Regions from separate parts of the Paenibacillus medicaginis genome, predicted to be linked through region 1. Evidence: riboswitches for the same ligand, from Rfam matches in the RefSeq annotation. Region 1 holds a riboswitch; each other region holds the start of a gene.
What was found. Region 1 has a riboswitch for cyclic di-GMP ahead of ACE5LO_RS12975 (transglutaminase-like domain-containing protein). Riboswitches for the same ligand answer to the same signal wherever they lie in the genome.
Positions count from the first base shown of each region.

Region 2: linked by a shared signal. The riboswitch ahead of ACE5LO_RS15915 (hypothetical protein) and the one ahead of ACE5LO_RS12975 (transglutaminase-like domain-containing protein) in region 1 are both predicted to bind cyclic di-GMP.
Region 3: linked by a shared signal. The riboswitch ahead of ACE5LO_RS24330 (glycosyl hydrolase) and the one ahead of ACE5LO_RS12975 (transglutaminase-like domain-containing protein) in region 1 are both predicted to bind cyclic di-GMP.

Region 1 covers NZ_JBHIRY010000011.1:10,054-20,171, forward strand. The annotation lists gene yeiL (transcriptional regulator YeiL) at 1-172, shown strand, start outside; gene ACE5LO_RS12950 (hypothetical protein) at 353-727, shown strand; gene ACE5LO_RS12955 (hypothetical protein) at 837-1,412, shown strand; gene ACE5LO_RS12960 (methylated-DNA--[protein]-cysteine S-methyltransferase) at 1,577-2,080, opposite strand; gene ACE5LO_RS12965 (bifunctional transcriptional activator/DNA repair enzyme AdaA) at 2,128-2,691, opposite strand; gene ACE5LO_RS12970 (isocitrate lyase/PEP mutase family protein) at 2,716-3,486, opposite strand; cyclic di-GMP riboswitch class I at 3,677-3,765, shown strand; cyclic di-GMP riboswitch class I at 3,827-3,914, shown strand; gene ACE5LO_RS12975 (transglutaminase-like domain-containing protein) at 3,928-4,728, shown strand; gene ACE5LO_RS12980 (collagen binding domain-containing protein) at 5,011-8,640, shown strand; gene ACE5LO_RS12985 (DUF6597 domain-containing transcriptional factor) at 8,769-9,029, shown strand; gene ACE5LO_RS12990 (winged helix-turn-helix transcriptional regulator) at 8,998-9,183, shown strand; gene ACE5LO_RS12995 (response regulator transcription factor) at 9,227-9,901, shown strand; gene ACE5LO_RS13000 (HAMP domain-containing sensor histidine kinase) at 9,886-10,118, shown strand, end outside.
Region 2 covers NZ_JBHIRY010000015.1:81,075-91,192, forward strand. The annotation lists gene ACE5LO_RS15895 (carbohydrate ABC transporter permease) at 1-236, shown strand, start outside; gene ACE5LO_RS15900 (carbohydrate ABC transporter permease) at 250-1,089, shown strand; gene ACE5LO_RS15905 (sensor histidine kinase) at 1,211-2,281, opposite strand; gene ACE5LO_RS15910 (response regulator) at 2,281-2,970, opposite strand; gene ACE5LO_RS15915 (hypothetical protein) at 3,143-3,388, opposite strand; cyclic di-GMP riboswitch class I at 3,412-3,502, opposite strand; gene ACE5LO_RS15920 (winged helix-turn-helix transcriptional regulator) at 3,729-4,055, shown strand; gene ACE5LO_RS15925 (MFS transporter) at 4,290-5,495, shown strand; gene ACE5LO_RS15930 (hypothetical protein) at 5,702-6,334, shown strand; gene ACE5LO_RS15935 (DinB family protein) at 6,365-6,898, opposite strand; gene ACE5LO_RS15940 (DinB family protein) at 6,923-7,456, opposite strand; gene ACE5LO_RS15945 (hypothetical protein) at 7,704-7,919, shown strand; gene ACE5LO_RS15950 (ArsR/SmtB family transcription factor) at 8,348-8,719, shown strand; gene ACE5LO_RS15955 (heavy metal translocating P-type ATPase) at 8,859-10,118, opposite strand, start outside.
Region 3 covers NZ_JBHIRY010000037.1:18,644-28,761, forward strand. The annotation lists gene ACE5LO_RS24325 (hypothetical protein) at 1-1,573, opposite strand, end outside; gene ACE5LO_RS24330 (glycosyl hydrolase) at 1,621-3,222, opposite strand; cyclic di-GMP riboswitch class I at 3,236-3,323, opposite strand; gene ACE5LO_RS24335 (sugar phosphate nucleotidyltransferase) at 3,511-4,884, opposite strand; gene ACE5LO_RS24340 (UDP-glucose dehydrogenase family protein) at 4,948-6,288, opposite strand; gene ACE5LO_RS24345 (glycosyltransferase) at 6,288-7,397, opposite strand; gene ACE5LO_RS24350 (glycosyltransferase family 4 protein) at 7,427-8,578, opposite strand; gene ACE5LO_RS24355 (glycosyltransferase family 4 protein) at 8,572-9,762, opposite strand; gene ACE5LO_RS24360 (glycosyltransferase family 2 protein) at 9,749-10,118, opposite strand, start outside.

The DNA of each region.
Region 1 (10,118 bases):
TAAGGAAAAGCATGTAATCGTTTGTGATTTTTTGGGTGTCTCTTACCGGCACTTATTGTACGTGTTTGCCCAATTTTGCGATAAAGGATATCTGCAAAAAGAAGGCCGTCACTACCGCATTCAGCAGTATGACTCCTTATATGAACTTGCCGGGATGTTGGGGAATTCATAGCTTAATTGCTTGGCTATATACCCTATAATTATATAGAACTGATGCCGAGCCGTGTCATAAATGTCGGTAACGACTTTGTATATTTGAATAACTGGAATTTTATTTGTTTTGTTGAGCGTCGTATAGTACATTTTATTATTATAATTCTACAAAATTGTTGCACCTAAAGGAGGCTGGTTTATGAGCAGTTCTTTGGACATTTTAAAACAGAGTAACGAATATCCTGTAGTGTTTATTGGTTCAGGTATATCCAAGAAGTACTTGGCTGGCTTTCCGAGCTGGGAGGAGTTGCTTCAACGATTTTGGCGACAATTGAATATAGAAACAGACTTCTATGCTTTTTTAAATCAACTTAGAAATAAAGTCAGGGAAAGTTATGTATCTGCAACCGATAGTGAAGTGGCTTATTATACCAATATAGAGGCTGGAACAATAATAGAGGCCTCGTTTAATGAAAAATTTTATGCACAGGAAATCGAAGTTGAAAACTTTACGCAACAACAAGCATATCGAACACAAATCTCACCTTTTAAAAAAGCAATTTCAAATACATAATGTTAGAAAAATCATTCAGGATTTTTCGACATCGCTCACTTCGTCAGAAATAAAGAGAATGAGTTCTCGGATAATTATTGTTGATCGAGTGGAAGGGATGCAGGAATTGTTGGAGAGGACGGTATATGATAAAGAATTAGGGTGTGAGTACACGGTAATTCAAACCGACAATTTCACTGAATTGTACGAGAAAACTGTTCAGATTAACCAAGGGGTATCTCCTTCAGAAGTTAGGCGTTTCCAGCAAGTTATAAAAAAATTAATTGTTGATAGTGGAAAAAAAGGAAGTTTAAATACTTTGTTGATTGCGCCAGAGCAATTAGAGGAGCTCGAAAAAAGAATAGGTGACGAGAAACTTGTAGTAGCTTTAGGTGATGCAACTTATATATTCCGGACACCAGATTTAATTTCATATGTGGAAGATTATATTTTTAATAAAAACGAGATACCTACTGAAATTGCACTTAGATATGTTGCGAGTCAGGGTAACAATGCTAAGATACCATTCTTCAAAGAGCCAAAAGAACAGGACATCATCGCTTACAACATACATAGGCTAGCTCGGGATCAGATCGAAGCATATATTAAGGGGAAAATTGAAGTCGCGAAAGAGATTGGAGCAGGAAGTTTAAGTACCTCAATGCGGAGGTTGCTACTGGCATTCGATTATATATGCTCAAACTAAAAGAGGCCATCGCCTAACCACCGAAGTGATTGCCAATGACCCCTTGAATCTAACCCAATTATACATGAGACCATGATTAATATCAATGGTTCGTCGTCTATTGGGTCAAGGTTAAAATGCACTTATGGCCAGAAAAGTATTCATCCTTGCACTTGATACCAATTTTAGGACAATGGTTTAGTGATACTTCTTTTTTCCAAACGGCTTTCATGCTTAAGAAGCCATTCCTTTCGCCATAAACCGCCCGCATAGCCGGTTAACTTCCCGTTTGTACCAATAATTCGGTGACAAGGGATGACAATACTTAATTTGTTTTTACCGTTTGCGCTGCCGACTGCCCGTATGGCCTTTTCATTGCCAATAGAAACAGCAATATCTTTGTAGGACCATGTTTGTGCGTAGGGTACTGTTTTCAAAGAATTCCAGACTGTTTTTTGAAATTCGGTACCTTCATATATATAAGGAAATGTAAATTCCGTGCGCGTGCCTTTAAAATATTCATCAAGCTGATCATGGCAAAGCTTCAAAGCCCGGGGAGTTGCGTCATGGACAGCATTTACGATGTGATCCCGTTCTGTGAACAGGATAGAATAAACCGCTTGCTCTGTTCCTTGTATTTCAACCATTCCAATGGGTGATTGGTAATCTAATATATGCAGTCTGCTCATATAGGGACCTCCAAGATATAAGGTGGACAGGCTCTCCAGCCCGCCGGTTAGAGTTCTTTACTCATCTTACGAAACTCGCTTGGCGAGCAGCCTTTTAAGCTTCGAAACACTTTGTAAAAATTAGAGAGACTTTGAAAGCCAACCTCATAACCAATTTCAAGATTTGTCATATTGGTCGTTTGAAGAAGCTGTACGGCTTTATCAATGCGCACTTTTTCCAAAAAAGTACGCGGAGTCTCTGATGTTTCTTTTTTAAATAGCCTTTCAAGATAAAAGGGGCTTAAACCGACCTGTTCCGCAACATCATTCAGCTTCAAATTTTGTTTATATTGATTCACTAAAATCGTCGTAATACTTTTAACGAATTCACTGTGAGGAGAATGTTCAACTTCAGGCTGGCATCTTTTGCATGCACGATAGCCAGCCTGTTCAACCTCACTGATATTATGGTAAAACTCAACGTTTGTTTTTTTGGGTTTTCGGGATCTGCAGGAAGGACGGCAGTAGATTTTCGTTGTTTTCACAGCTGTATAAAATAATCCATCATATTTCCGGTCACAGGCAATGATTTTCTCCCACATCTCATCAAATGAAAGATTTATATTGGTCATTCTTTCATCGCCTGCCTTCCTGATCTAGTTCTCATATAAATGAGCTGTATCCTGTAATTCCAATAATTTAGCCGCATTGTCTTCTAAACAAGCAATAATTTTGTCTGACAGGGCATTTCCAAAGCTGAAGCGCTTCACGCCTAACTCTTTCAGCTTATTACAACTTGTCAGGTTAGGCAAAGACAATATATTGAGCGGTGCTTTGATTTGAGCAGCAGCTTGTTGAATCTCACCATCCTCCGTTATTCCCGGCACAAAAATACCGCTGGCCCCGCTTTCAACATATGCCTTGGCCCGATTGATCGTTTCATTAAACGGGTTTTCCAATTGAAAGTAAGTATCCGTTCTGGCATTGATATAAAAATCCTTATATCCGTGATTGTCCAGTTCGTTCCTCATTCGTGTCAGGAGGCTGCAATGATCCTTTATATCCCTTAACCCCTTCTCTTTTTTCAAGGAATCTTCAATATTAATGCCAGCAACCCCGGCATCTGCCGTTTTTAATACATGATTAATAATCGTATCCAATTTTTCGCTGTACCCTGCTTCAATATCAGCGGATACCGGTATTTTTACATTCTCTGCAATGGTTTTGACGATTGCTAGATTTTGACTAAAATTTATTAACTCTCCGTCCGCATATCCTAACGAGTTGGCAATTCCCCAACTGGTTGTGCCAATGGCTTTAAACCCGGCCTTCTCTAAAGTTAAAGCTGATAAAAGATCCCAGGCATTACCCAAAAATAATAGATCCTCTGAATTGTGGAGATTATTGAATTCCTGAATGACCGACATTTTTCTGCCTCCTTGGCTTTGGTGAACTCATTTTATCAAGGAGGCTTTATTATTTCGTCCTCATTCTTGCTCTTATGGTCTGAGAGAGAATCGAAAAAGATCATCGAATGGGCGCAGAAATCAATGAATCTTGTAAATTTTCTCTTGATAGAAATAGAGATGTCTGGTAAGATAGTCTCACAAAAGCTACTCACGATAACGGCAAACTTGTCGAAAGGCGAGGACGCAAAGCTATAGGGCCTAATTGACGATAATGTCAGATGGCAGCCAGCTACCGAAAAGAAGACGCTTTTTTTGTTTTCTAATTTGGATAAAAAAATATTGAAATCTGGAAACTCTAGCACGATAACGGCAAACTTGTCGAAAGACTGGGACGCAAAGCTACAGGGCCTTCTTGACGTTATGTCAATGGCAGCCTGGCTACCGAAGGGAGTTTACAGTATGCGCAACGCAATATTCGCGATTGTAGGACTTTTTGCGTTATTATTGTGGGCTCCATTAGTACAAGCTACCCAATCTCAAAATTGGCTGGGCTTGGAACAGCTGGACCGTGGTGTGATCGTTATTCGATATGACGTGAAAGCCGGCATGAAGACGAAGCTCATGATTGCAAAAGGTCAGGACAAATATACATATATGCTTTCGCCGAACAAACGGCAGGAAGCATTTCCGCTGCAGATGGGCAACGGTGATTATATGGTTACCGTACTGGAACAGATCAGCGGTACCAAATATAAAATCGTTCAGGAAGCGCCCGTTACGCTTCAACTGACGAACAATAGCAAAGTGTTTCTGGGCTCTGTACAAAATATCAATTGGAGCGAACAGGACAAGGCTGCTCAGCTTGCAAAGAAGCTGACCCGGTCTGCTCAATCTGACGAGGAAAAAGTGCAGGCTATTTATGAATATATTGTTGGTACGATCAGATACGACAAGGCACTTGCAACCAGTGATCTGACGGACTACCTTCCCAATATCAACCGTACGATTGCAGGACAGAAAGGGATGTGCTACGATTATGCCTCCTTATTCGCTTCCATGCTGCGGAGCATCGGCATTCCGGCCAAGCTTGATATGGGAACATCGGAATACGTCGATGTTTACCACGCCTGGAATGAAGTTTATTTGAACGGGAAGTGGGTAACCATTGATACAACGGTCGATGCGAGCTGGAAAGCCAAAGGAGCCGACTTCAAAATGATAAAGGATGCCGCTCGCTACTCGGTATCCAAATATTACTAAATATAATACAATTAATCTAAGCTTTGGACAAATGTCCAAGGCTTATTTGAGTTTGTAGAGAAATTGTAGAGATCGGGCAGTTATAATGCAAGAAGCCCATTTGGTTCTGGTGGGAAAAACAGGAACGATGAATTGTGCGCCATTAGAAATATGCGGAGGTGATGGACTGGGAGGTCTCTTAACGGCATACAATTCAATGGAGTATAGATACTCTGATTTGCGCACGGCAGCAGGATCGGAACCGAACATTACGAGGGTGATGTAGAGACTGAGGGAGAGATTATGAAGAAAAAAGTTAGTGGAATCGTTGTGGCGCTGCTGCTTCTGCTTCAATCGCTGTTTGGTGTATCCGCCTGGACGGGCAGTGTGGTCAATGCTAATGCGGCCGATGCACCGTCAAACGTGCAGGAATCCGTGTATGGAGAGACGGGAGACGTTGGAGTCACGGATGACGTCTATATCCCACCAGCGCCGGTCAACAATACGGACAGCATTTTAACAAAAGTCGTGTTAACCGACGTGAATGGTACCGTGATTGATGCGGTATACAATCCGGATAGCACCCTGGACATTGGTGCAGCTGTTAATCTCGGCTACGAATGGGAGCTTTCGAACGAACACGGCTACAAGAATGGGGATACATTTACTTTCGAGCTGCCGTCACAGTTTGAAGTATTCACGGAGATTGAAGCACCGCTCGTTGCCGGTCAAGGCGAAGTTGGCAGATTTACAGTTGATCGCAACGGCAAGGTTGTCATGACCTTCAACGATTATGTGGAGAGCCATTCTAACGTAAGTGGCAAGCTGGAAATACGTACCGAGTTTACGAAGGAAACCATTAAGGGGAGCACGGAAGTCATCATCGCCATTCCGGTAAAAAGCGGAGTGCAGACCGTTATCGTGAATCTGAAGCCGCAGGGTGGAAAGCTGATCGATAAGCAGGGAAAAGCGATTGGCAAAGACCGGATTGATTGGACGGTTCAGGTCAACAAGTCGCTGGATAAAATCAAGCATGCGGTCATCACCGATACGATGCCTGAAGGCTCGGAGCTTATCGCCGACTCTGTGGAGGTGTACCGCCTGCAAGTTAACGGCGATGGCTCGACGGTCCTTGGCGAAAAGGTAGGGGCCGACAAGTATACAGTCGAAACGAACGGCGGTGCCAAACTGGAGCTTGCTTTCCAGGATGAGACGATCAGCAAAGCCTATGAGATTCGTTATTCGACGAAGCTTACCGGCGAGCAAACGCGTTTTGAGAACACTGCTGTACTCTCTGGCGATGGGATGGAAGATGCCAAATCGACCGCTACGGTAACGGTAGACCGCGGTAAGTTTTTGGATAAGTCATATCGCCAGGATAAGGACACCGGAATTATCACCTGGACCGTGAAATACAATTTCAACGAGAAGAAGATTCCGAGTAATCAAGCCGTCATCACGGATGAATTCAGTGCGATTCATACATTGGTTACCGATTCGTTGAAGGTGTATAAAGGGAATTCGACGAAGGCCGAAGATCAGCTTTCACCGGATGAATACACCTTTACACCGACAGGTACGAACGGATTTACGTTGCAATTCAAGAGGGATATCGATTCTCCGTATACAATCGTTTATCAAACGAAGCCAGTCGACCGGACGAGCGCTGACGGGCAGCAGGTGAAGAATAAAGTCGTATCGGGTGATACGTCCAAGGAAGTAACCGCTCCGGCCCAAGGAATTCGCGCTTTGGTGAAGGGCGTCTCGAATGTCGATTTTGCAAATAAAACGGCGAAGTGGCTTATTACTGTTAATGGTGATAAAAAGCCGGACGGCAGCAAGTACAGTATGGAGAATGTAGTCATCAAGGATACGTTCCCACAAGGCGGCCTCGATTTCATTCCGGATTCAGTGATCGTAAAAGCGGTCGGGAAAGTTGTTCCTGCGAGTGATTATAAGGTCGAATACGATAATGCACGAAGCGGTTTTGAAATTAATTTCTCCAAGACCATTGACACCACGTATACGATTGAGTATCAAACGAAATTTAACATCGACTGGCTGAAGAACAGCAAGCTGGATTACATGAACAGAGCCATCATGACATGGAGCGAGAACGGTGAGGCAAGAGGGCCGATTCAACGGGATGCGAGCTTCTCTTCCGACGATTATACGAGAAATAACGGAGGAAAAGACGGCAGCTACGATCCTGTCAACAAAGAGATGACATGGAACATCAAGATGAACTACAATCTCAAATCGCTAAACGAAGCGGTTGTAACGGATGTTCTGAAGCTTGAGCAGAAGCTTGTGCCGAATTCGGTTAAGGTATACGAGATGAAGCTGACAGGAGAACGGAATGGGATTACGAAGGGCGTCCAAATTCCTGCGTCTCAATATGAGGTGACGGAACCATCCGCAGCGAACGGAAACCAAGTGTCCATTCGTTTTACCGGCCCGATTTCAACCGCATACTGGATCGAGTTCAAAACGTCGCTGCAAGGCACTTTGATTGTCAAAAATATTGATAATACGGCTGAGTTGTGGAACGGCAGCGATAAAGCAGCCACATGGAACGCAAGTGTAGCGATTCCCCACGGCGGCGAATATGTGAAGAAAAACGGCACTCAAAACGGAAACAAAATCGATTGGTCCATTCGCATCAATGAAGGCCAGTCGCAAATTTCCAACGCCAAAGTTATTGATTATCCAAGTGCGAACCAAATCTTGCTCGAGGACTCATTCCATCTGTACACAACCAAGATCAATGCAAACGGTGAAGCGGTCAAAGCTGATGAGCTGACAAAAGGTAAAGATTATACGTTAACCATTTCAAAGCTTGACGGCGATCAAGAGACGTTTGAATTAAAGTTTGCAGACGCTATCTCCACAGCGTATATTTTGGAATATCAGTCATTTATCACCGCCGGGGATAAAGAAGCTGTACAAAATAAAGTGGCGCTCGAAGGAGATCAGCTGAAGACCGAGATCAGGGAAACGACGGAAGAGGTTATTGTTCGCACTTCCTCCGGTTCAGGCTCAGGAGGCGGCGTAACAGGCAGCCTGGAAGTAACGAAGGTTGATCAGGATGATCAGACGAAGCTGCTGGCGGGAGCGAAGTTCGTGCTTTACGATAAAGCGGGCAAGAAGACGCCAATCGTAAAAACAACGGATGCGGACGGCAAAATCCTGTTTACGAAGCTGTTGTATGATGACTATATTCTGGAGGAGCTGGCAGCTCCGGAAGGATATAAGATCAATCAGGCAACAAGGGACGTAACGATCGACTCCAAAATGCAGAGCCAAGGCAATGTAAAGAAACTGACTATCACGAACGCTAAGGAAGAGCCAACTAATCCTGGCGAGCCAACGGATCCTACAGACCCAGACCCGACAGATCCAACGGATCCAACAGATCCTGGCAATCCGACCGACCCAGGAACCCCTGGTAATCCGACGGATCCAACGGACCCGACCGACCCAGGAAATCCTGGCAACCCAACGGATCCAGGAGGATCTGACAACTCGGGCAATCACTCGGATCATGATCATGATAAGCCGGATCGTCCGTCTGATGGCAATTCAGGGCAGTCTCCGGTAACTCCGTCCAACCCAGGGACGCCGTCCGACGAAGTAGAAGTACCGGATGAAGATGTCCCAAGAGGCGAACCGACAACAACCCCTCAAACGCCTTCGACGGAAACGCCAACCGTTGACATCGATGAGGAGGATACTCCACGCGGTGAAGGCGAGCCGAAACCGGAGAAGCCGGCAGTACCAACGCCGAAACCGCAAACTCCGCCATCGGAGACTACGGTAACGATGCTGCCGCAAACGGGTGAAGCAAGCCACTATCCGTTCTATCTGGCGGGTCTCGGGCTGATCGCTCTCGGTGTGTGGTTAGGCTTCAGACGGAGAACAATGAAACCATAGTTCTTTAACGCTTTGCTCTCCTTGTCCTGGTAACAGGACTGGGGAGCTTTTTTCATGTTGAGGGGCGCGAAAATCTGATATGATTTGAAGAATGACGGAGCAAAAATAGCAGCAAGGGAGAATGTGAAATGATACATTCCTATCGTCCTGTACCATCACCCAAACTGCAGCCGGAGCTGCATCACCCCGGGTACAGTTACCGGGAATATGTGCCGAGCCATCACTTGGCACCGTATATTGTTTGTTATTGGACAATGGACTTTCAGCCAGGAGCTGAGGAGCAATTGCACCGAATCATTCCGGATGGCTGTAAGGTTGTGTCCTTTTTACATTTTGACCCGTTTTGCCACATGAATTATGAAGTTGCTGCTTGTGAATCGTTGTCATAATACAGTCCCAGATGATAAGCTCGCATCAGGAGACTTTCGAAAATTCCCGACCTTGGTGGTCTATAGAATGAGTGAATTGGGATTATCGCTGAAATCCATATTGGACCAATTGGACGAGTGGGGCGAGCGATATATGAATCAACGGGATGGGTAGATTGTATCTAACATGATTTGAAATTGGAAAGCAGAGAGGGCATATGAGAAAGATACTGATCATAGATGATGAAGCTGATCTTAGAAAACTGCTGACAGACTACTTTGAATTGAACGGGTATTTCGTGATGACTGCACCAAACGGCCATGAGGCCTTGCGGCAAATTGAAAATCTGCCGGACCTTGTTTTGCTAGACATCAATATGCCTGAGCTGGACGGTCTTGAGTTATGCAGGAAAATCAGGGACTTTGTGTCCTGCCCTATTTTATTTCTAACAGCCCGTGTCGAGGATGCGGATAAAATCATGGGGTTTAAGGCTGGAGGGGATGACTACATCGCAAAACCGTTCAATATTCATGAACTGGGCGCAAGGGTAGAGGCACATTTACGCAGGGAAGTACGAAGTCAAAATAAAACGTCTATAAAATTTAGTGAAGATTTGGTGGTTGATTATGCGGCTCGCGCGCTTTACTTCCACGATGTACGAATTCTCCTGGCCAAAAAGGAGTTCGATATTATAGAACTGTTGTCTATGCATCCTGGCATGGTGTTTGACAAGGAGCGTATTTTTGAAGAGGTATGGGGATTTGATAATGAAGGCGACAGCAATGTAATCGCGGAACATATCAGGAGAATTCGGTACAAATTGAAGGAGCATGGCTGTGACAACAGGATCGAAACGGTCTGGGGAGTAGGTTACAAATGGCGAAAATCGTAGACTGGTTGACCTTGAAGCGGCTGACCTTGCTGCAATCATTCATTTTCCTATGCTGCATGACGCTCATCGCTGTTCTAATCGTCATCACATTGGAGTTTGGATGGGCGGAGAGCATGCGCTTGCGGTTTGCCGGCCATTCTTCCGTGCAGGATTGGATATTGCCCGTTCAGGTTGCGATGGTGCTGATAACGGTTGCCGTCGGTATAGTTCTGATGGC
Region 2 (10,118 bases), on a different contig from region 1:
CGCTGACCTTTATTGTCGTGGCCGTGACGACGGCGAATTTCCTGCTGTTTTCACCGATGTACATTTTGACCAAAGGCGGGCCCGAAAACAGTACGAACGTGCTGATGCTTGAAAGCTTTAACAACGCTTTTCTATATTCCGATATGGGCAGATCGTCCGCGATGATGGTTATTTTGCTGCTGATTACGCTGACCGTTGTCGCCCTGCAGTTTAAATGGCTGCGGACCTCCCACTAGAAAGGATTTCGACGTGAACCGATTTACCCGTTCTCATCTGCTGCTGTATGCTGTACACATCGCTGTGGCGCTGCTGGTGCTGCTGCCGCTGGCGTTTGCTTTTGTTTCGTCGTTCCGTCCGCTGGAGGACATTTATAAATATATGTCGCCGATTACGTGGAAAACGTTTTGGCCGTCCAATTTTACATTGGACGCTTATCAAATGCTGTTTGCGGAGCGAGGGTTCGGACGAATTTTTCTGAACACCTTTTTTGTCGGGGCGGTCAACGTTCTTGGCGGGCTTTTGCTTGGCTCCATGGCGGCGTTTGCTTTCGTGTATTTCGAATTTCGCGGAAAAACGCTGCTGTTTCTGCTGGTGCTGATCACCTTCATGATTCCGTTTGAGGTCATTTCCATCCCGCTGTACAGCCTGGTCAACAGTCTGGGCTGGGTGGACACCTACGCAGGCATCATCATTCCCGGCATCGCCAACGGACTCGTCATCTTTCTGTTCCGCCAGTTTTTTCTGGAGCTGCCGACGTCCCTGGTGGAATCGGCCCGTATGGACGGGGCCTCCTGGCTGCGGGTGTATGCAAATATCGTCATGCCCTTGTGCAAGCCTGTCACCGTCAGCGCCAGCCTGCTTATTTTCATTCAGCAGTGGGAATCGTTCCTGTGGCCGCTCATCGTGACACGCTCCAAGGAGTATAAAGTGATTCAGGTCGCGCTGAGCGACTTCGTCACCGAATACGCGACCTACTGGAACGAAATGTTCGCCGCCGTCATCTTGTCCATTCTGATCCCCGTCGTGCTGCTGCTTCCGCTGCAGCGCTATTATGTGCAGGGCATTGCCAACACGGGCTCGAAGGAGTAATAAACGAGACATGGGTTGTGCCCGATTGATTTCCCGCTTTAGCAGAAAAGTCCATGTTCCGTTGCGATGAAGCAACAAAACATGGACTTTTTGAATCACCTCTGAAGACTTTATGAAAATATCACATGGGCAACCGAATATAAAAGCGGGCCCCGCTGTTATCACTCTGCGCCCACACCTCACCGCCATGGGCCTCCACCAGCTTTTTCACAATCGCCAGTCCCATCCCGCTTCCGCCTGTCTGCCGATTCCTCGACTTGTCCCCCCGGTAAAACCTTTCAAAAATATACGGCAGATCCTCCGTCGAAATCCCTGATCCCGTATCGCTAATGACGAGGCACACCGCCCCTTTTTCCCTACGTTCCCGGACACTGACAGTCCCCCCGGCAGGCGTATGGTGAAGGGCGTTGGTCAGCAGATTCACAAGAATTTGCTTCATCCGGTCCGCATCTATAAGCAGCCTGATATCTGAAATGTCCTCGTACCAGAGCTGCACCCCTTTCTCAAGAAAAGCGGCTTCCATCAGTGCAGCAGCCTTTCCGACAACGATTCGCAGACTCTCTTCTTTCCGTGCAAGCTGGAATTCTGGCGAATCCATTACATTCAGTTCCTCCAGCTCGCTGACGAGTTGGATCAGACGCTCCACTTCCTCCAGACAGGAGTGAATCCGCGCAGGTGTTGGCTCCCAGACCCTGTCTTCCAAAGCCCTCATGTGGCTCTTCAGCGTCGTCAGCGGCGTGCGCAGCTCATGAGCGATGTCCTGGGACATGGATATGCGCAGCGACTGCTGTTTCTGTAGCTGCTCGGACAGCCGATTCAGGGAGGCCCCCAGCTCCGCAATTTCATCCCTGCCTTGCGTGCTGACACGAACGTCCAGGCTGCCCCTGCTGATCCGTTCGGCGGCCTGTTTCATATGGACCAGCGGGCGGGAGATGCGTTTCGCAAAATAAACCCCGATAATAAGCGCCAGCAGCAGCGAAAACAAACCTGTCAGCCAAATCGACTGAATGAGGGCGCTCTCCAGATGATCCATCAGTGAAGACAGTCTTTTACTTGCCAGTGACATCTGCTCCATATACATGGAAATGTGATAATGAGCGGCAGCCATAATAACCAGAGCAAACATGACAAGAATGCCTGCAGCCATGCCGACGATAGTGACGGCCAGCCGGATATACAGCCGGTTGAACATCAGTCCTCACCGCCAAACCGGTAGCCAAAGCCGTACACCGTAAGAATGTAGCGCGGATTGCGGGGATCCTGCTCGATCTTTTGCCGTACATTTTTGACATGCTGATCGATAATGCGGATATCCCCATCAAACCCGAGACCCATCACCCTGTCGACCAGTTCCTCGCGCGGAAAGCGGCGCTGCGGATATTTGGCGAGCAGAAGCAACAGCTTATACTCACTTGGTGTAAGGCTGATCGGCTCCGAGTAGTGGTATACCTGATTTTTCAGCGAATCAATGCGGAGGTGCCCTCCATTAAATGAAATAACATCCACCAAAAGCTGCGAGTCATCTGTCCTGCGCAGAATTGCTTTTACCCTGGCAACCACCTCATTCGGATCGAAGGGCTTGATCATGTAGTCATCTGCTCCGATGGACAATCCGCTGATGCGATCCACCTGGGCTACTTTTGCGGTCAGCATGAGAATCGGTATGGAGCTGAATTTGCGCACCTCCCGGCAGACGGTCTCCCCTTCCATGCCGGGCAGCATCAGATCCAAGATGAGCAGATCAACCCGCTGGCTGCGCAGTACAGCCAACGCTTCCTCACCGCTTGCACATTCCAGTACGTGATAATGCTCCTTCTGCAAATAAGAAGCGATGACCTCGCGAATTTTCTGTTCATCATCTACCACCAGAACGGTTTTCAAGGCATGTCCCTCCGTCGCCCAAGTTATACCGGAATTATACCACTCCGAATATGTAAGAATCCCCTTGCTTATTACTTTCACCATTCCTGTTTAACCTAAACTTGTGAAGATCTTTTGAAGACCGCTGGCAAATGAAAAAGCACCGGAAGAAATCCCTCCAGTGCTTTAAGCATTAACGTATTTGGAATGTCCGGAGCACCCGGATCGATATGATATCTGTATTCAACGGGTCAACGGGTTTAAATGTCATGCTGTATAAATCATACAGTCTCGTCTCCACGCCGTATTCTTTGAACTTATCAGCAAAATCGCCAATCGTAGGCCTTGTCCCCGTTTCGCAAGTAATTCGGCACTCCTCAAGCTTGATTTCTCTACTTTTGTATACAAATTCCACATCCGATTGATAAATACTGCTCACCCTGTTATTTCTCCCTCCGAATTTAAGGTAGCTCAGCCGCCATAGATCCCTAATTGCATCCTTAGGCCTGCAGCTTTGCGTCCTTGCCTTTCGGCAAGTTTGCCCTTGACATAAATGGTGGATCCTCCACTTAAAATAATATAATATATTTTTTCTGTTTTTTCGACATCTTACCGCAAAAAACGCTATTCATCACTCTTGTTTACTTTTTCTATTGTAGTGTTATCATAGATTGTAGTTCCTTAATGGATATGTACATTTCTGAAAGAACCTATACACGTTCAGATTCTATAAAAACCAAAGTATCCCACTTATCATTCATTTTTCAGGAGGTAAACATATGGCTTACAATATCCCAGTCGAAGCAACGCTTGAGGTGATGGGCGGCAAATGGAAGGCAGTCATTTTGTGTCATCTGGATAAAGGCGACAAACGGACCAGCGAGCTGAAAAGGCTGATGCCTAGTATTACGCAGAAGATGCTCACACAGCAGCTGCGGGAGCTGGAAGAGGATGGACTTGTGAAAAGGCAAATCTTCGAGCAGGTTCCGCCCAAGGTGGTGTATTCCCTGACCGATTACGGCTGGTCCCTGAAGCCTGTCCTGGATGCCATGTGCGCATGGGGCGAAAAGCATATTGAACAAGACAGTCAAGCAGTCGAGGTTTAATGCCGCTGCTTCGGAACATGCACTTAAATCATCTGCACACGGAAGAGCCGGATTCCTGTAACTCAGGACTCCGGCTTTTTCCGTGATCTGCGTCTTCTTTCCTCCCGCTCCCTTCCTATAGGTACCTGGAAGTACCTATAGTACTTCAAAGTACGTACTATTCTTTTTCACGCGAAGCATCCATAATAGCATTTGCCGGCCGGCTAAAATATAAAAATAGGAGTGGAACTGAACATGTCGTCGGACAATAAACGCAGTACTCTGTCGCTGCTGGCTTTGGCCATCAGTGCCTTTGCGATCGGGACAACGGAGTTCATCAGCGTGGGATTGCTTCCCCTTATCGCTGAAGACTTGAATATATCTGTAACCATGACCGGATTAACGGTCACCTTATATGCATTAGGCGTTACTTTCGGCGCTCCGGTATTAACCTCTCTAACTTCAGGAATACCAAGAAAAACGCTACTGATCTGGATTATGATCGTGTTCATTGCCGGCAATTCACTTGCAGCCTTCTCTAGTGGAATCGGCATACTGCTTGCGGCACGGGTCATTTCCGCTTTCTCGCACGGCGTATTTATGTCCATCGGTTCAACCATTGCGGCTGACCTTGTGCCGGAAAATCGGCGGGCAAGTGCCATATCCATCATGTTCTCCGGCTTGACCGTGGCCACGATTACCGGTGTGCCCTTTGGCACGTTTCTCGGACAGCAACTGGGCTGGCGTGCAGCCTTTATAACCATAGCAGTGATCGGTATTATGGCCCTGATCGCCAACTTGATTCTCGTTCCAAGCAATCTGCGGAAGGGAGGCAAAACTCCGGTACGGGATCAGATCAAGCTAATTACCAACGGACGGCTGCTGCTTGCTTTTCTGATTACGGCTCTCGGATACGGAGGCACCTTTGTCGTCTTTACCTATCTGTCTCCCCTGCTGCATGATATTACCGGCTTTGGAGAGACAACCGTAGCTTTCATTCTGCTTCTATATGGCCTTGCGATTGCCATCGGCAACATCATCGGCGGCAAGGCCGCCAACCGCAAGCCGCTTTCGGCGCTGCTGTATATGTTTATTATTCAGGCGGTGGTCCTGTTTATTCTGTTCTTCACAGCCCCATTTAAAGTGGCCGGCCTGGCTACGATTATTCTGATGGGCCTGTTTGCCTTCATGAATGTGCCTGGTCTTCAGGTGTACGTCGTGAACCTTGCCCAGCGTTTTGTGCCACAAGCTGTGGATGTCGCTTCCGCAATCAATATCGCAGCCTTTAACGGCGGGATCGCCCTTGGCGCTTACTTAGGCGGCCTGATTGTGGACGGCCCAGGACTTATTCACACCTCATGGATCGGCGGTCTAATGGTGGTCGGAGCTGTAATTTTGACAGGCTGGAGTCTGCTGCTCGCCAGAAAAGACAAAGACGTCCCTACCGGGGAAGTTGTATAATGGTATTTAAACAAGGACTGTTTCTTTCCCGTTGGGAGAAGCAGTCCCTTTGAATACGGGCCCCTGTGAGAGGAGAATGGCGTATTTTTGCTACCAAGGATATTTTAAGCGTATGGAGAAAATTCGATCATTTCCCGATGGAAACCTTAACCAAAGCATGGTATTTTCAACAGACCGCCGGGGCTAAACAAAGGGAAGTAGCTCTAATGAAGGAGCATCGCGAGCAGTATGGCATTACGGGCAATTGCTTTGACCTCGCATTGTGGCTGCTGCATGAGTTTGAAAAAGAGGGAATTGAAGCCTATCCGGTCGGCCATGATATGGGAACAGAGGATGCGAATGTGGCCGTTATTGCGAAAAATGAGGACGGACACCGCTATTATTGCGATTTGGGAGATCAGTGGCTCAATCCGGTGCTATTAGATGCCGATAGTGAAGATTATACTGAAGAGAGATTAAAGGGCCACTTTCCTGCGGCAGAGATACAAGTGCAATCGGCTGGTGATTTGTTCACCGTTCTATACCATAGGCCAAACGGAAAGAGCAGCGAGCAAAGCTTTCATCTTGCCCCCATCCCGATCCATGAGTTTTGGCAAGAAGCCGAAATCTCGCAAAATACGATTCAGAAGCAGCCTTTGTTGGAATGCAGGGTTCCCTATAAAAATGAAACCGCCCATTGGGAGTTTTATGACTGGGAAAGCTTTCTGAGCACAACCGAAGGATTATTCAACGAGCCTGAAGCAGAATCTATAGAACAATGGTGTACTAGAATTCACCAGAAAACGGGTTATGACACAAAGTTCCTCTCCGAGGCATTGAACATATACAAAAAAATGTGAAAACCGCCCACTGCAGGCGGTTTTGCATTTTCAATGATACTGTCCTGTTATATGCTCTCCCGTATCCTTCAGCAGCTTGGAAAGCAGCACGATTTGCCCCGCATGATACCCATAGTGTGCAGCGACGGCAACGAGCAGCTTGCCAATCACCTTGATCTCGTGGGTTTCGTCCTCCTCGGCCTGCACTCGCAGCATCCGGTTCCAATCCTCCAGCCCGTAATGGATAGCCACCTCTCTGTCCAGGTCCGCTTCGGTAAGCCGGGACAGTATTTCCTTCGCTTCCGCTCTTGTATCCGTCAGATGGCGGATCAGTTCCTCCTTGGATATGCCGCCTTCTGTAGTGAACTCCTTCGATCTTTCCCGGGTAAACGGCCCACCACCAATGGCGCTGATCAAATTCATGCGCTCATTGCCTGCCAGATGGAGACATAGATTTCCAATGCTGTTCATTGTATCCCTGGCCTTGCTCCATATCTGTGAATCATCCAGCGGTTCCATGCTTTTCACGATCCGCTCAAGTTGCTTGTCCATATCCTCAATCACCGCTTCAACCAGTTTCAGCATAACACCCCTTCTCTCCTTATGTTATTAACCATTTACCCGATCCGGCTGCAAATTCCGCAAAAGCTCGAAGATTTGCCCTCTATGATGGGCTTCATGCTCCACCAAATGATAAATCACCCATTCAGGAGCCACATCATAGGATTCAAGCTGCCTTGGGGTTCTCCAGTCCGTAATGTCCATGCCTTTAAAATGAAAGAGCAGCCTGTCGCGGACCGCTTGCAGACGATGGAGATGCTGCTCCAGGGTTTGGCCTTCCACATGAACCAGGGAGCCGTCCTCCGACCTGTCCTCCTGCAGAAATAGAGAACGAATTTCCGGTTCATATTCGGTGGCTTCAAGCACCTCGACATATAGCCAATCCGCCTCAATAAGTGCAATATGATACAGCAGCGAGCCGATGCTGTGCCGCCCCTCCAATTGCCGATCCAGCAAGTCAGGGGCCAGGCCGTTCAGCTTTTCCAAGATGGTTCTGCGGACATCCTCCAAGCACCATAGCCAACGCCCGATTTCAGGCTCATATCCCGGCAAGGCTGCCACTTGCAATGATTTTTTGCTCACATCATCACTCTCCTTATCTTTCTAAATATTCTAGGTACGGTTTGTTTTTCCCTCTTGCACATCCAAAGCATTACTGGTCAGATTCCACTCTGGGTCAAGCCGTATTTTCACAAAAAAAGGGACAATCCTGAACGATTTATGAAACCTCTTGCAGCAAGCTGTCCTGGCGCCCGAAGTTCAATTACAATGGGAAGTATCCGGCAGGATCTGAATAAGAACTGCTCAAACGCACAGAAAGGAGAGTTCCATGAAGTACGTTAATGAAGAAACGCCTGTCATTCTTACAGCAGCACAACAGGAAACGGGGACAACCGAGTCCGGCACCACAACGGAGCAGACAACGGACTATGTATATCATGAGCCTGAACGCACTTACACTGGCCTGATTATTGGCATTATCCTGATTCTGGTTATTGTAGGGGCCCGCATTGCTTTCTCGGTATGGGCAAAAAAACATAAATAAGAAAAACGTCTATCGTCGTAATTTACAGAAGACAGGCCGCGTTTAGACTGGGTTCGCTTGGGATCTCGTTTGTACGTTTTTTCATACAAAAACCCGCGACTGGGCTCGCTCGGGCTCTCGTTTGTACGTTTTTTCACACAAAAACCCGCGACTGGGCTCGCTCGGACTCTCGTTTGTACGTTTTTTCGCACAAAAACCCGCGACTGGGCTCGCTCGGACTCTCGTTTGTACGTTTTTTCGCACAAAAACCTGGGAGATAGTTTTTCTTGCGATGATAGAATTGTTCAGCTCCGCTGAAATCTTAAAATTCTATAACCATAAAAAATCCGACCAGCCTTCTTCCTGTTCAGTTTCTTAATTATTCGTAAATCCTACGCCTTTTCGGTATAATGAATAATAGCGGCTGAACTTGAGGAAGGTGATTGATTGTGGAACCCGTACTGAGAAACGAGGAAGATTGGAATAACGACTGCCATCAACCCAGGGAAGTTCTTGATGGCATAAAAAATAAACTGGTTGATTTACAAACGGCTGCTGAAATGGCCGAAATCTTCAAAGCGCTGGGCGATCCGACCCGGATCAGGCTGATCTACGCCCTGATTGAGCGGGAGCTGTGTGTGCATGATCTGTGTGTGCTGCTGGATATGGGGCAGTCCGCCGTCTCGCACCAGCTTCGCTATTTGCGCAATTTACGCATCGTCAAACGCCGGAAAGTTGGGAAAACGGTATTCTACTCGCTTGATGATACTCATGTGGAGCAAATTTTCCTGCAAACCCATCAGCATATTACCCACCAGTAAGAAAAACGCATGTCGACGCACATTCACAGAAAACAGACCGCGTTGAGCAGCAGTTTTTCTTGCGATTTCAAAAAACACAGCATCAACCGGTGCATATTGGCTCCGGATTGATGCTGTGTTTCGTTTTTTCTGGCGAATTTTACGCTAATTCCTTCGTACGCAGCACCCTCATGGCATTCAGCACGGCCAGCAGTGTAACCCCGACATCGGAGAACACCGCCTCCCACATCGAAGCAATGCCGAAGGCTCCCAGCAGGAGAAATACGGCCTTGACCCCCAGGGCAAACAAAATGTTCTGCCATACAATGCGGCGTGTGCGTCTGGCGATATGGATCGCGGATGACAGCTTGGAAGGCTCGTCGGTCATAATGACGATATCCGCAGCCTCAATCGCCGCATCCGAGCCCAATCCGCCCATGGCAATCCCGACATCGGCCCGCGCCAGTACGGGAGTATCATTCATGCCGTCACCGATAAAAGCAATTTTGTCCCTGCGTGCTTTTTGCCGGTCCAGCCTCTCAATCTCCTCTACCTTATGCTGCGGCAGGAGCTCGGCGTGCACTTCGTCCAGACCAAGCTTCCGGCCTACGGCCTCACCAACAGCTTTCGCATCACCGGTAAGCATGATCGTCTTCTTCATGCCCAGCTCTTTCAAGGAGCGGATGGTCTGTTCCGCATCCTCTTTAATCTCGTCCGCAATGACGATATACCCCGCATAGCTCCCATCGATAGCTACGTGCACGACTGTTCCCGGTTCTTCAGGTGTCTTGAAAGGAATCTGCTCCCGGTTCATGAGCTTGGCATTGCCGGCCAGAATCTGTTTGCCTTCAAACTGCACCTGAATGCCGTGGCCCGCGATTTCGTTATATTCCTGAACATCCGCCGCCTGCAGCTCTTGCCCATAAGCTGCGCGAATGGATTCGGCAATCGGGTGATTGGAATGGAGCTCGGCATAAGCAGCGCTGCGGAGCAGCTCCTCCCGGGTTGCCCCGTTAGCCGGATAAATCCCGGTCACGGTAAAGGCCCCTTTCGTAAGGGTGCCTGTTTTATCGAATACGACATATTTTACATCATTCAGGGCTTCAAGATAGTTGCTGCCCTTCACGAGCACACCCTGCCTGGAAGCCGCCCCGATCCCGCCGAAAAATCCGAGCGGAATGGACACCACCAACGCGCACGGGCAGGAAATGACCAGAAATACCAAAGCACGGTAGACCCATTCGGAAAACGTGGCACCACTGATCAGCAATGGCGGCACGATAGCCAGCAGGGTGGCGACAATGACGACGACCGGCGTATAATAACGTGCGAATTTTGTAATAAACTGTTCCGTTGGCGCCTTCTTGCTGCTTGCATTTTGTACCAGCTCCAAAATTTTGGAAACGGTGGATTCACCGTA
Region 3 (10,118 bases), on a different contig from region 1:
TCGCAGGATTGTGATTGTTCAGATCAAAGCCTGTCTCAAATAAAGTGAAATCCTTGTAGAAAGCGGCATGCTGGACGAGCATATCGGCATATCCGATCTGTGACCGCATAATCCGGTCGAACACCGCTGCCTGTGGCTGGTTCGCCCCATAAATCGGTTTATCCGTATGGGAGTCGGAGGTACCAAACTCCGTGTTCAGCATCGTCTTGCTGAGCCCGTCCCTGGACCCGCTGAAGGTCTGCAGGTTTTCAACAAAGCTGCCTCCCCGTCCCTGCACATACGATTCACCATAGGCGTGGCCGTTGGTCAGATCCGTCACATTCTCCAGTTCAAGGCGCTGCTTGGGATCCCTTTCCCATCCGTCCGGATCGCCGCACTGTTGCTTGCCTCCTGTCTGGTTTTTGCATGATTTGACGGAATATGCCGGCCAATAAGCCCATCCGGGAGCTACTGTTTTCATATGAGGGGCAATTTTCTTCCCTTCATTGTTCAGCCAGTTGGCTACTGCCAGATTGACCGCTTTGGAACGGTTGAACAGCCCCGGTTCATTGTCGACTTCAAAAAACTGCACATACGGGCCGTAATTTTGAAGATATGAAGTTAACTTCTGTTTGGCTGAATCCGGCAGTGTACCGTCCGCATTCAGCTTGATGTCGCCTGTATACAGGTACAGGGCAACAGCTTGCATGTTGTACTGCTTGAGGGTCTTGTAATAATTGTCCAGATCGGAGCATGCGTTGCCGACGTTGCTCGCACAGGTAACCCGCATTATATTTCCGCTGTAGGCGATCCCCAACCACTTCATCACGGCCGGAAGATGACGGGTAGCCCCTTTATCATAATAAAACTCGTTATTGTTTACATTGGTTCCCGTGCGGATGTAGCTGCCATGAATCGGTTCAGTAACCGGGGAAGCAAGCTTCTCAAGACTCAGGCTGTCCCATGTCCACCAGAGACTCGAATTCTCCGCCTCGGAGCAGTACAGGCACCGGGCCACCCGGAGCTTGAGCTGGTTTACCCCTGTCTGCAGCTGTTCTTTCGGGATATACAATTGATAATTGCTCTTGAAGGTATACGGACTTTCCGTTCCTGCCACGCCCGCAATCTGGATCATGCCGGAAAACTGATGATTGGAAAATACGGCCATCTGCGGCACCGCTTTGCTGGCATCCAGAATGCGGACATTAAAGCGCACACCGTTGGCCGGAACGGTATCCAGTTCATACTCCAGCACGAGCTCCGGACGGGTCTCGGCATTCAGCCCTGGAGGAATGGATCCGTTAAGCTGAATAACAGGGGAAGAGGTCCTGACGGCCTGCGCCGCACCTCCCGCTGCCTTTAATGCCGTTCCGCTCACTGCTTTAACGTCTACTGTAAGGGATTCCTTACCTGTTCCTCCTTGGAACTCGGTGGAAGAATCATTACTAACGCCAAGCATCCATAACGTTGTAGCCGCAGTCTTGTCATTTTCCTGATTGCTTTTGTTCGCATAACCCAGAAGCAAAAACAAGACAGCTAAGCCAAGCAAGCCCAAAAGCAAATATGCATACTTGTTCGCCAACCCATTTTTCATGTTCTTGTCCACACTTTCTGTACAGAGTCATCTCCGGAACAAGAGAGCTATTCCGCAGTATGGAACAAAGCGCTTGAAGGAATGACCGCTTTGGCCTCCTGTCCGCTCTCCCACATCAGGCGTGCCATAGCATCACCTGTTCCTTCATAATACTCCACTTTGATGTCGTAGAGCTGATCTGCCGTAAGGCTGATGCTCCCTTTGCGTTCCGTCCAGCTTTGCTTGAACCAACTGTCAATAATCAACTGCCCATCCACCCAGACTCGGATTCCGTCGTCGGAAATGGTCGTAAAAGTATAGGTACCGCTGTACCCCGGTTTTACCTTGCCTGTCCAGCGTGCGGAGAATTGATCGGCAGGCACTGCCGGATCCGGCGCGGAGCTGCGCCAGTTGAAATCCAGCCTGGCATCCGTGCGTGTAAGCACAGGTGTCCCGCTTAGATTGATATTGTTGAAGAATTCGGCGTGCAGTCCCTCGTTTACCGTATCTGGAACAGGCTCAGGGGCAGGTACAGGTTCCGGTTCAGGCTCCGGATCGGGTTCTTCCCCGACCGGCGGCGCTCCCGGAGGAGCAGAGTCAGGTGGCTCCACAGGAGGGGCCTCAGGAGGAGCGGCCATGTCGGCAATCAATTCATCCCTAGTCAACGTTCTGTCCTCATTCATGTATGCAAAAATTTGACGGTTCGAATTGTTTTGTGTAAGCATATTGCCCCAGGTCATGGAGTATACCCATTTCGGCTGGGCCGACAGCACTCTCTCAGAAGGCATCTCACCGTGCTCGCCAATGGCAATCGGTTTATTTCCAGCCAGATTCAGCAGGCCGTCATAATAGCTCTGCCTGAAATCATTGTCATAGATGTCCGCAGCCAGAATATCGACCTTGGACAAACCGGGGAACGAACTGGCATAAGGAGCAGCCCAAGCGTTCGGAGCGTTGGGATTCCAGACCCACAGCAGATTGTTCAATTGGTGGACATTCACAAATCGGTCATACATGATATCCCATAATTTAACAAAGTTCCTCTTGTTTCCCCACCAGAACCAGTCCCCGTTCATTTCGTGGTAAGGTCTCCACAGAACAGGCACACCCGCATCCCGCAGCTTGCCGAGGGACACCGCGACCTGATCCAGATCTGCGATCAGCCTTGCATATTCCTTGGTCCCTGGCGTTACATACTTGTTAAATTGCGCCTGGGTGATCTTCGCCTGCACATTGGACCAGGTCAACGGTTTACCAGGAAGCGCCTGATGAAAGGTCATCGTAACGATGCCGCCGGTATTGTGCCAATTCATGGCGCTATATACAACATTGCTGCGCTGGGCTTCGGTCATCGCAGTCGACTGGTTGGAAACAGCACCCAGCTCATAGCCGTGCAGACCGGCGTACTGCCCACTGATGTTCTTCAGCTCAATGTTCAGTTCATCAGGGCTTTCCAGATAATCATGCTGACCGGTAATCATTCCTCTTCCGTCCAAATTGAACAAATACATATATAATTCGCGCGCCTCGGCTGAAGCAGCAGGATTAATCGGCGCTGCTGCAGCCTGGGCAGCAGAGTGTTCACGGGACAGTCCCGATGGAAGCAGGGAACAAAAAAGCATGACAGGCAACAATTTTTGAAAAAATCGATACATAGAATAAGTTTTCATCAATTCTCTCCCTCTCGGTAGCCAGGCTGCCAGCCCTCTAAGGGGTAAGGCCCTTTAGCTTTGCGTACACCTGCCTTTCGGCAGGGTTGCCATTTTTCTATGAAGGCTATGAAACTCCCTCTTATCCTAGAATATCGACTCGGAATTTCCAAAAATTAATATATGATTCATACTAGAACCAATTTTCCGGGATATTTTACAAAATAACCTGTAAAACTACATCATTTTTTTCATTTATATGCACAAAAACGCAACCTGTGCGTTTTTGTATCAGATTATAGAATTTTCTTATGAAATGAACTGATGCAAAGCGATGTCGTTCCAATCTATGCAAAAGCGAACGATATCTTCTTCCACCAGTTCGGAACCAGTCTGCACCTCAATCAGTTCCACATCGGTTACAGCCAAAATGCTGTGCTTCGTGCCTTCCGGAATACGGACCACGTCGCCAGCTTTTACTTTATGCAGCTTCTCGTTCAGAATCACTTCCGCTTCGCCGCTGATGATCGTCCATATTTCGCTCCGCTTCCGATGAAGCTGGTAGCTGATATTTTTGTCCTGCTCGATGCAAATCCGCTTGGTGAGCACTTCATTGCCCTCCGGATATTTCACATAATCCACCACCCGGTAATGCCCCCAACGGCGTTCCTCGTACATCGGCCGCTGATTGTGAGCCTTCAGCACTTCCTTGATCCGCGGGCTTTCCGCTTTGTTGGTTACAAGAATGCCGTCCGGGCTGGCCGCAACGATCAGATCACTGGCCCCGATAATAGTAACTGGAATGTCCAGTTCGTTAATCAGGTTTGTATTCACACAATCCTCGGTCATCACTCCCTTGCCCACCTGACGCTGCGACATTTCCTCTGTCAGCGTGTTCCAGGTGCCGAGATCCTTCCAGAAGCCGTCATAAGGAAGCACTACAATGTTCTCTTCCTTCTCCACCACTTCATAATCAAAGCTTATTTTAGGCAATATATGATATTGCTTCTGCAGTTCTTCGTAATTCAGCGGAAGTCCCTTTCCTTCCAGTATCTTCAGCAGATACCCCAGACGGAAGGCAAAAACTCCGCAATTCCAGAGCGCGCTGCGCTCGATCAGAAGCTCAGCCTGCTCCCGGTTCGGTTTTTCCTGAAAATGACTGACCTGCAGGCAGCCTGCCGCTCCGGCCGAGCCTTCTTTCGGAATGATATAACCGTATTTTTCGGACGGATAGGATGGGACAACACCCATAAGAGCAAGATTGGCGCCCGTTTCCTGCAGCGTGTATTCCATACGTGCCACCGTATGGAAGAAGGTTTGCTCCACATACGGATCCACCGGCAGGATCGCAATGACCGTATCCGGGGATGCGCCAGCGACACTGTACAGATAACTGGCTGTAAGCGCAATGGCCGGAAAGGTATCCCTGCGTTCAGGCTCCACGATAATGCTGGCATCACTCCCGATTTGACTCTGAATCATTTCGAACTGAGCTCTGCCAGTAGCGATATAAGAGGAATCCGCCATTCCGGTATCTCCCAGCTGTCTCCACACACGCTGCACCATAGACTCAGGATGTCCTTCCGGGCTTTCCAACACTTTCAGAAACTGTTTGGAACGGGAATCATTGGACAGAGGCCATAATCTTTTACCGGAACCGCCAGACAAAAGCACCAATTTCATAACTCCACTCTCCCTCCATGAAGTAAATTTCCTAAAAAGGACAATTTTTCCTAGTCACTAATATTATACTGCACCTGCAACGCTTGGCGAAAGGCCGTTAAGCCCACTCATGCGTGGTCTGCCGACCGAATAATACTCCAATCCGGATTCGGCGATCTGCTGTTCAGTGAATACATTGCGTCCGTCTATGAGAATCGGCTTGCGCAGCACGGAGCCCAGCATACGCAGGTCAACCTGTTTGTAGTGATCCCAGTCGGTCAGCAGGCAGACGGCGTCAGAGCCAAGCGCCGCTTCTTCAGGCGTGGAGCACCATTGAATCAACTCATGATTAAACTGCTCCCTGAATTTGTCCATTGCGATCGGATCATGGACTTTGACGAACGCGCCTTCCTTCACCAGGGTTTCCACAATTTCGAGGGATGGCGCCTCCCGGATATCATCCGTATTCGGCTTGAAGGACAAGCCCCATACCCCTACATGTATGCCGTTTAACTGCCCGAGAGATTCGCGCAGTTTGGAAATCATCATATAGCGCTGATCAGCGTTGACCTCCACTACGGATTTAAGCAGCTTGAACTCGTAATCTACATTGCCTGCGATTTGAATGAGGGCATTCGTGTCCTTGGGAAAGCACGAACCCCCGTATCCGATTCCCGCCTGCAGAAAAGAGGAGCCGATGCGCTTATCCATGCCCATGCCAACCGCTACATTGGTAACGTCAGCACCCACTTTTTCACAAATATTAGCAATCTCGTTAATAAACGAAATTTTTGTGGCCAGAAAGGCGTTGGAGGCATACTTGATCATCTCGGCACTCCGGATATCCGTTACATAGATATTGTCCGTAAAATCCTGATGAAGCTCGACCATCGTCTCGCGCAGCGCAGGATTGTCAATACCGATAATGATGCGGTCAGGATGAAGCGTATCGCTGATCGCGGAGCCTTCGCGCAGAAACTCGGGTGCCGATACAATATCAAATGCATGACGGGTATGCCGTGCAACCACCTCACGGATTTTTTCATTCGTTCCAACAGGTACGGTGCTCTTGGTCATTATGATCTTATAGCCGTTCATCGCCGCGCCCACCTCAGCCGCCGCCTGCTCAATGTACTGCAGATTGGCTTCCCCGTTCGGCAGGGATGGTGTCCCGACCGCCAAAATCACGATATCCGAACGACGCACCGCATCTTCCAGGTTCGAAGTGAACTCAAGCCGCTGCTCCTGCAAATTCTGCTCAATCAGTTCCTCGATGCCAGGCTCGTAAATCGGTGACTCGGCCCGCTTCAGCTTTTTAATTTTTTCCTCGGCCAGATCAACGCAAATCACCTTGTTATCCTTCAAGGCAAAGCATACTCCCGATACCAGACCTACATATCCCGTTCCGATCACAGCCAGCTTCATCATGGCTTCAATCCCCCTTTAAGAAAGTTCACATAGGCTTGCTCCACATACTTTTTGAACTGTTCCTTAAACGTGTTTTCGTCAAATTTACGGGCATGCCGTGTAATGTCGTCCACGTTCCACCCATGCTTTTCCACGGCTTCCACCGCTTCCAGCACATCCTCTACTTCATGCCTGCGGAAGAAAACACCGTTCAAATACGGTATGATCGTGTCGAGTGCCCCGCCCCCCTGAAAGGCTATGACAGGCCGGCCGGCCGCATTGGCCTCCAGCGGGGTGATGCCGAAGTCCTCAATGCCCGGAAAGACCAGCGCCCGGCACTCTGCCATCAGCTTGTTGACCTCGCTGTCCTCCAGTCTGCCGAGAAATTGAACATTGGATTTCGCCATCTCTTCCAGTCGCTTCCGGTCAGGTCCCTCGCCGACAATGAGCAGCTTCAGGCCGTTGCGGTTAAAAGCCTGTACGGCCAGATCAATCCTCTTGTACGAAATGAGACGGGATACGACCAGATAATAGTCTCCGATGCAAGAGGATCTCTCAAAGCGGGATGTATTAATCGGCGGAAAAATAACATCCGCATCCCGCTGGTAGTAGGACTGAATACGCCGCTTGACAACCGAAGAGTTCGCGACGAACTGATTTACATTGCGCGACGTTTTCTGATCCCATGATTTCAGGCGGTTCATATAAATTCTCAGCATACTTTTGAACAGACTTGATCTGGACTGTCCGGCCATGTATGTGTCGTAGTCCCACGCAAACCGCATCGGTGTATGACAATAACAAATATGAAAAGTATGCTTGGGTACCTGTATGCTTTTCATAAAAGCACTGCTTGAACTCAAGACGATGTCGAATTCCCTGAAGTCAAAATCGCGGATGGCAATGGGATACAGCGGAAGCACGCCCTTGAAATTGGCCTTCACTCCCGGAATGTTCTGCAGCCAGGAGGCCCTTATATCCGCATCCTTCAAATTATGTGATAAGCGGCTGTCACTGAACACCGTTGTGAAGATGGGAGCGTTGGGATACATGCTGTGAAATACCTCGACCACTCTTTCGGCTCCGCCCATCTGGATCAAATAATCATGTGCTATCGCTATTTTCATCAGTACCATCCTTTTAAACGCAAGATCATTTACACCCCTGCAAGCAAACCGTTGTAGTAACGAACGATATCTTTGACGGTATTTTCGATAACGAAATGCTCCTTTACCCGGGCCATTCCTTTCTGCCCCATCAGCTTCCGCTCTACCGGATGCTCCAGCATCCACCGGACCGCGCCGGCCAGCTCCACAGGATCACCCGGCTGAATCAGCAGCCCTGTCTCGTCATGCACTACCGTCTCTGTCGGCCCTCCTTCATTGGAGGCAATCACCGGCAGGCCGGCGGCCATGCCTTCCACAATGACCTGGCCGAACGGCTCCGGTGTAACGGAGGTATGAATCAGCAGGTCACAGCGTCTCATCAGGCCTTGAATATCATCGACATGTCCGAGCAAATTGACGTTTTTCAGCCCATAACGGGCAATCGTATCTTCAAGCTGCCGTTTGTAATCCTGTTCGCCGAACAGCGCATCCCCGGCCAGCCAGAACTTGACCTGCGTGTCCTCCTTAAAAGAACGCGCCGCCTCCAACAGAATATGCTGCCCCTTCCAGTGGGCGAGCCGGCCCACGAGGACCACGTTGAACTCGCTGCTGTCTCTGCCTGTCGGCTCCGCTTCGTCAACGGACCCTATCGTCTTCGCGAACGCGGAGTATACAACGAGCGTTTTTTTATGCGCAGGCAGCTCCAGTGCCCGCAGCGTTGACTTGGAGTTGGCGATCACACCGTTCGGCAAAAAGCGGGACATCAGCCGGATGATCTTCGCGACAATCGGCTTGAGGTACGGCGGGCCGATATGATCGCGGATATGCCAGATCAGCGGGATTTTTGCCGATTTGGCAGCCACGGCCCCGTAGATGGCTGACTTCAGCGAGTTGGTATGCACGCACTGCACATTTTCCTGCTTTAGCAAAGGTGCCAGCCTTTTACCATAAGACAGCATCTTGAATGCTGCCGCAGGAGCCCCCAGGTTAACGGCATTCCGGTTCCGGTTGCGGACCGTTTCATCCATCGGGACAATGCGGACATCGATGCTCTTCTGGCGCAGCCGGTCGGCCAAATCCCCCTCCTCCGCCAGAATGACCAGCGGATCAATATGTGCCCCGATATGGGTCAATATGTTGTATAACGCTACCTCACCGCCGCTCCATCTGGCGGTATGATCGATATATGCCACCTTCAGCATCCTGCCGCCGCCTTTCTGTTCACGACCTGGTCGAAAATATCCTCCACCTGCTCCGCCACCCGTTCCCACGTGTACTTTTCCAGCACATGTGCCCGGCATTCTTCACGTCCCGGCAGTAAAGTCCGGTCCCCCAGGATGCGCAGCAACCCGTTTTTAATCGCTTCGCTGTCCGTCCCGCCGAACAGGAGCTCAGGACGGAATTTGCTCAGAATTTCCTTGCTGCCTCCAACCGGTGTCGCCATTACCGGCAACCCTGATGCCATAGCCTCGACCGTAATCAGCCCAAAGCCTTCCAAAGCCTGAGTTGGTACAATGAACATATCCGAGGCCTGGTGGTATAAAGGAAGCTCCTCATCGGAGACATAACCGAGCAGCTTCACCTGCCCGTCAAGGCCATATTCCCTGATCTTGGCCTCAAGCTCCCCGTGGAGCGGCCCTTTGCCTCCGATCAGCAGAATATGTTCCGGATACCGCTGGACTACATGTCTCCACGCTTCCAGCAGTTGAACGAGTCCCATCCTGTTGACCAGTCTGCGCACGGTCAGTATGATCGTGGCTTCCTGCGGCAGGCTCAGGCGGGCCCGCACCTGGGTCCGGTTTGCGGGAGGATGGAATCTCTCCACATCGGCCGCGCCGGGTATAATATGAATTTTCTGCAGCGGGACTTTGTACTGCTGATGCAAAATGTCACGGAACGTCTCGCTGAGCACGATAAACTTGTCGGCCAGGCTGTAGGCCTTCATTTCAATTGATTTGGCCATCGTTGTCTTGAGCAGATGCTTAAGCCCCTGGCCTTCAATTTTCATTTCTTCCGTCCACGGGCCGTGAAAGGTCGTGACGACCGGAATTCCGCGCTTTTTAGCTTCCAGTGCCGGTCCAACGCCATAAGGGGCGAAATGGGAGTACAGCACATCGACCGGCTGACAGTTGAAGAAATCCGCCGCATACCGCTGCATCAGATCCCTGCGTTTCCATAATGAAAGATCTTTGCTTCCAATATTGTGAATCTGGATTCGAGCAGATGTCCCAGGTTTTGCCCCGCTGCAAATCAAAGCATCAAGCTCATTTCGCCTGGAAAGCTCCTCACAAATGGATTTGAAATACGTGTTTAGCCCGCCAGGCTGCAGCGAGGGCCAGCTTAGCCCCGTCGCCGCGATGCGGAATCCGCCGCTACTGGACGACATAACTGGTTTCCCCCTTTTTCTCGGCAGTCCCTTCCTCCGTAACGGTAACCTGCTTTTTCCGCCGGGTCAGTTCATAATGCTTGAAGCAGACGAGAAATTCATACATGACCCAGAAAAAAGCGACGGCAAATCCCGCAAGCCCCTTGCGGTACAGGCCGTGCAGGAAATATTTCTGCACAAAGCGGGCAGGTGGCCTGAACAGCAGGTTCGCAATCCGGAAGGGCTTGCCCTTGTCATAGACAGTCTGGGCCTCCAGATCCGTATATTTATTAAATCTCGTCACATGGTCGCTGATGCTGCGGAAGCCGTAATGCCACAGCACGCCATTGAGCTTGATCGTATGCCCTTCCGATACA